2 regions of the Streptomyces odontotermitis genome follow, and region 1 is predicted to be linked to the other one. Evidence: riboswitches for the same ligand, from Rfam matches in the RefSeq annotation. Region 1 holds a riboswitch; the other holds the start of a gene.
What was found. Region 1 has a riboswitch for glycine ahead of gcvP (aminomethyl-transferring glycine dehydrogenase). Riboswitches for the same ligand answer to the same signal wherever they lie in the genome.
Positions count from the first base shown of each region.

Region 2: it holds a riboswitch for glycine, as region 1 does, so the genes downstream of both, gcvT (glycine cleavage system aminomethyltransferase GcvT) here and gcvP (aminomethyl-transferring glycine dehydrogenase) in region 1, are expected to answer to the same signal.

Region 1 covers NZ_JBNJLS010000031.1:9,138-12,035, reverse strand. Annotated here, with positions in the region: gene gcvP (aminomethyl-transferring glycine dehydrogenase) at 1-1,123, opposite strand, end outside; glycine riboswitch at 1,312-1,409, opposite strand; gene ACQB60_RS43125 (PRC-barrel domain-containing protein) at 1,525-1,911, shown strand; gene ACQB60_RS43120 (DNA polymerase IV) at 1,913-2,898, opposite strand, start outside.
Region 2 covers NZ_JBNJLS010000016.1:10,392-13,289, forward strand. Annotated here, with positions in the region: gene ACQB60_RS32510 (hypothetical protein) at 1-407, shown strand, start outside; gene ACQB60_RS32515 (AAA family ATPase) at 474-1,166, opposite strand; glycine riboswitch at 1,325-1,455, shown strand; glycine riboswitch at 1,456-1,568, shown strand; gene gcvT (glycine cleavage system aminomethyltransferase GcvT) at 1,610-2,743, shown strand; gene gcvH (glycine cleavage system protein GcvH) at 2,831-2,898, shown strand, end outside.

The DNA.
Region 1 (2,898 bases):
TGGCGTACCGATGGGTGCGCCGCGCAATGGACTTGAGCCCCTCGGGCCCGTGGTACACGGCGTACATGCCGGCCATCACGGCGAGCAGGACCTGCGCGGTGCAGATGTTGCTGGTGGCCTTCTCCCGGCGGATGTGCTGCTCCCGCGTCTGCAGCGCGAGCCGGTACGCCTTGTTGCCGTCGGCGTCCACGGACACACCCACGAGCCGCCCCGGCAGGCTGCGCGCGAACTTCTCGCGCACCGCCATGTATCCGGCGTGCGGCCCGCCGAAGCCCATCGGCACACCGAAGCGCTGCGTGGTGCCCACGGCGATGTCCGCGCCGAGCTCCCCGGGCGAGGCCAGCAGCGCCAGGGCGAGCAGGTCGGCGGCGACGGTCACGATCGCGCCCAGCTCATGGGCCTGGTCGACGAGCGGCTTGATGTCCCGTACGGCACCGGAGGCGCCCGGGTACTGGATGAGCACGCCGACGACGCCACGCTCGGCGACCTCCGCCGGGATGCCGTCGCTCAGATCCGCGACGACGACCTCGACACCGGTCGGCTCGGCCCGCGTCTCGATCACGGCGACGGTCTGGGGCAGCGCGTCGGCGTCGACGAGGAAGACCCCGTTCTTGACCTTGCCCACGCGCCGCGACAGCGCCATGGCCTCCGCGGCCGCGGTCCCCTCGTCGAGCAGCGAGGCACCGGACGTCGGCAGACCGGTCAGGTCGGCGACCATCGTCTGGAAGTTGAGCAGCGCCTCGAGCCGCCCCTGCGAGATCTCCGGCTGGTACGGCGTGTAGGCGGTGTACCAGGAGGGGTTCTCCATGACATTCCGCAGAATGACCGGCGGCGTGAAGGTGCCGTAGTAGCCGAGGCCGATCATGGAGTCGAGGACCTGGTTGCGGTCCGCGAGCGAGCGCAGCTCGGCGAGAACCTCCGGTTCGGTGCGCGCGCCCGGCAGTTCGAGGGCATCGGCGTTCTTGATCACGTCGGGCACCGCGGTCGCCGTCAGCTCGTCGAGGGAGCCGTAGCCGACCTGGGCGAGCATCTTGGCGACGGCCTCGCTGCCGGGGCCGATGTGACGCTGCTCGAAGGGAGTTCCCTGCTCGAGCTCGGAGAGCGGAATGCGGTGGGCGGTCATCTTGCGGAGGCCTCCTGGTCGTTGCGACCTGCGGGGGTATCACGGCAAGCCGCGCATACCCGGACGGCCTCCCCCTCTGTCATCGGTACCTGAGAGCTTCACAGGGACACGGCCGCCCCTGCTTGCACCGTCGGTGAGGGAGGCCCCGGACGTCCCCGCCCGATACCCACCCTGCTTTCCAGAGCGACCTCGTCCGTGCGGTACAGGGGCCTGAGAGATTCCGGGGAGGATTTGCTCCTTCGGCGCCTCCGGTGATGCCACCGGAGGACTCTCCCGCACGGGGTCAGCAGCCATTTCCCAGCCTATCAGCGAGCCTTTGGGCCCCCGTTCAACTGGACGATCGCCCGGATGTGCCCTTTCGTAGTGGTTACGAATGAGTTGCGACCATCGCTGGAGGGCCTGTGCAGACCGATATCGATCCGCGCCACCTGATCGGCCGCAAGGCATTCGACCGCAACGGCGCCAAGATCGGCACCGTCGACGAGGTCTACCTGGACGACGCCACCGGCGCCCCGGAGTGGGCGGCCATACGGACCGGCCTGTTCAGCAGGGACGCCTTCGTCCCCCTTGAGCCCAGCGAACTGATCGACGACGGCACCCTGCACATCCCCTTCGAGCGCTCCCTGATCAAGGACGCCCCCGACTTCGGCGTCGGCCGCCATCTCTCCCCCGAGCAGGAGCTCCAGCTCTACCACCACTACGGCCTGGACATCACGCCCCCCACGGAGCCCGCCGACACCCCCGCCGACCGCGACTTCGGCAAGCTCGCGGGCACCGAGGACCCCTGACTCACACCCCCTCCTGGCCCCTCTCCTGGACCTCCTCCTCCACGCCCTCCTCCACGCCCTCCTCCACGCCCTCCTCCGCCCCCTCCACCGCCACGAGCGGCAGCGGCTGCGCGGGCTCCAGATCAGGATCATCGGTACGGAACGTCCGCACCCGCCCCGGCGCCGAGTCCGGCGTCTCGAACCGCACCGTGACCCGCCCGAGCCCGCTCCCCTGCACCCACCCGTGCCCGTGTTCCGCGTGCACCACGTCATGCCCGGCCGCCCACCGCCGCTCGACGGGCGCCACCACCTCCTCGACGGCCTCCTGCACGGGCTCCCCGCCCGCCTCCCCGGCCTCCGCCGCCCCCTCCAGTTCGTCCCGCGCGGCCATGGCCTGCGCGAACAGATCCTCCTGTGTGTAGTCCGCGAGACCGCTCACCCCCACCCCGAGCAGCCGCACCCCGCCCGTGGTGTCCACGGACTCCAGCAACCGCGCCGCGGCCTCCCGCACCACCGCCGGGTCGTCCGTGGGCCCCCGCAGCGTCTCGGACCGCGTCAGCGTCGAGAAGTCGTACCGCCGCACCTTGAGAACGATCGTCCGCCCCGAGTGCCCCGCCGCCCGCAGCCGCTGCACACACCGGTCGGCAAGCCGCGCCACCTCCCCCCGGACCCGCACCCGGTCATGGATGTCCACGTCGTACGTGTCCTCGACGCTGACCGACTTGGTGTCGCGCTCGGCCACCACGGGCCGCTCGTCCCGCGCCAGCGCCATCGCGTACAGCCCCGCGCCATGGGCCTTCCCCAACAGCCGCACCAGCTCGTCCTCACCGGCCTCCGCGATCTCCTCGACCGTCGTGATCCCGGCCCGCCGCAGATGGTCCCCCGTCGCCGGCCCCACCCCCGGCAGCGTCCGCACCGACATCGGCCCGAGCTTCGCCCGCTCGGTGCCGGGCTCTATCAGCATGAGACCGTCGGGCTTGGCCGCCTCGGAGGCGATCTTCGCGAGCA
Region 2 (2,898 bases), on a different contig from region 1:
ACTCGGTCGGCCCGGCCGACCGCGCCGCCGTCGACGCCGCCCTGGACGGGGTGCTCGCCGCGACCGGCGCCGTGCGCGCCGCCGACCCGGAGCCGACGCCCCCGAAGGGCGACGACCCGGTCAAGGCGGCGCAGGCCAAGCTGAAGAAGCAGACGGATGTCCTGGTCCAGGCGGCGATGAAGGGTGACCTCCTCGGCCTCGTCGTCGCCCTCAACGCGGTCCCGCAGCTCGCGGTGGACCTGCTGATCCAGATCGGCCTCGGCAAGCTCACGAAGGACCTGCCGAAGCTGCCGGAGGTCCCGGGCCTGCCGAAGATCCCGGGCATGCCGGAGACTCCGGCCACCACGCCGCCCGCGACGACGCCCGCCGTGCCGGGCTTCCCGAAGATCCCGGGTCTGCCGTTCTGACGGCGCCCGCCCGCCCGAACAACGACGAGGCCCGCACCGTTCGACGGTGCGGGCCTCGTCGTCCTGTCAGCGCGTGAACCCGATCCTCCTCAGCGCCCCCGCCGCCTCCCGGTCAAGGAGCACAGCGGACCCGCATCCCCGGGGCAGCTCCCCCCTCTCGGTCGCGGCCACCAGGCGCCCCACCATCCTGCGATGCCGTGCGAAGGCGTACCGCGAGACGCCTCTGCCCCGCTCCCGCTGGCCCTTGAGGGCCGTGGCCTCGGGGACGTCCAGGAGGAGCAGATGGAGGGCGGAGCCCCGGCGCTCGGCCTCGCGCGCGAGCCACCCGCGCACCCACGCCTGCGTACCGCAGTCGTGCACCACGACGCTCTCGCCGGAGCGCAGCGCCCGGCGCAGGCCCGCGTAGTGGGAGAGGCGGACGAGGGGGCGGTAGAGCGCGTACGGGAGCAGGCGCGGCATCCGGTGCGCCCAGCGGTCGCGGGTGTCCTGGGAGTCGATGCGCCCGGCCGCGGCCGCGCGCCGCATCAGCGTGGACTTGCCGCTGCCCGGAAGACCCGACACCACCACCAAGTCGCCCTGGGCGAAGGCGAGCCGGTGCGGGCTGCGGCCCGCACGGGCCCGCAGGTCGCGGACCACCGGCCGGGGCAGCGGCGGTGCCGCGGCGTCCGGCGCGCAGCACTCGTGGGCCGGGGCACCCGCCTGCCCGGGCAGCAGAGCCCCCGTCGTCGTCGCGTAGACACTCGCCTTGCGCACCGTGATCGGCCTCCCCATGCGGTCACACGTCACTGGTCTCCCGCCCTTCCCCATCGAGTGTAAAGAGAAGGTAATGCCGCACAAGGGCTCCGCTGTTCGACCGCAGCTCCCCGGCGTGCGCCCCCGCATGCAATGATGTGCGCGCCAACTCCATACCGGCCGCTTGAATCCGCGCGGGAGAGTTCCCGGACCCCTGTACCGCACTACCGCTTCGTCGGTAGGTGATACGGATCCGGGGCGCCGAAGGAGCAAGTTCCTCCCTTGAATCTCTCAGGCCCCGTACCGCGTGGGCGAGGCACATCTGAAAAGCGGGCCGCCCCCTGGGCCGCCCCACCCAAGGTGCAAGCCGACGTCCCGGTGACCCCGGACCGAGGCGAACCTCTCAGGTTCCATGACAGATGGGGAGGAAACCAACCTCGCCGTCATGCATGCCCTGGGAGCCTTCACTCATGAGCAACGCCGTACGCCACACCGCCCTCGATGCGCTGCATCGTTCGCTCGGCGCGACCATGACCGACTTCGCGGGCTGGGACATGCCGCTGCGGTACGCCAGCGAGCGCGACGAGCACAACGCCGTGCGCACCAAGGCCGGGCTCTTCGACCTGTCCCACATGGGTGAGATCACCGTCTTCGGCCCCCAGGCCGTGGACTTCCTCAACCACGCGCTGGTCGGCAACATCGGCTCCATCGGCGTCGGCCGCGCCCGCTACACGATGATCGTCGACGAGAACGGCGGCATCCTCGACGACCTGATCGTCTACCGCCTGGGCGAGGCCGAGGCCCCCGAGTACATGGTCGTCGCCAACGCGGGCAACGCCCAGACCGTCCTGGACGCCCTCACCGAGCGCGCCGCGGCGTTCGACGCCACGGTCCGCGACGACCGCGAGGCCTACGCGCTGCTCGCCGTCCAGGGCCCCGAGTCCCCCGGCATCCTCGCCTCCGTCACCGACGCCGACCTCGACGGCCTCAAGTACTACGCGGGCCTGCCCGGCACCGTCGCCGGCGTCCCCGCCCTGATCGCCCGCACCGGCTACACCGGCGAGGACGGCTTCGAGCTCTTCGTCGCCCCCGGCGACGCCGAGAAGCTCTGGCAGGCGCTCACCGACGCGGGCGCGGCCAAGGGCCTCGTGCCCTGCGGCCTCTCCTGCCGCGACACGCTGCGCCTGGAGGCGGGCATGCCGCTGTACGGGCACGAGCTCACCACCGCGCTCACCCCCTTCGACGCCGGTCTCGGCCGCGTCGTGAAGTTCGAGAAGACCTCGCAGTCCGACACCTTCGTGGGCCGCGCCGCGCTCAGCGCCGCCGCCGAGCGCGCCGAGTCCGCTCCCCCGCGCAAGCTCGTCGGCCTGATCGCCGAGGGCCGCCGCGTCCCGCGCGCCGGCATGCCGGTCGTCGCGGACGGCCAGGTCATCGGCGAGGTCACCTCCGGCGCCCCGTCCCCCACCCTGGGCAAGCCGATCGCCATGGCGTACGTGGACGCCGCGCACGCCGAGCCCGGCACCACCGGAGTCGGCGTCGACATCCGCGGCACCCACGAGCCGTACGAAGTCGTGGCGCTGCCGTTCTACAAGCGCCAGAAGTGACCGTGGGGCGCCGCACGTGACGGCGCCCGCCGTCTCCCAGCTTTCCCTTGTTCACCAGCACACGCCCGCGTACAGGAGAATTCAGGCATGAGCAACCCCCAGCAGCTGCGCTACAGCAAGGAACACGAGTGGCTGTCGCCCGCCGAGGACGGCGT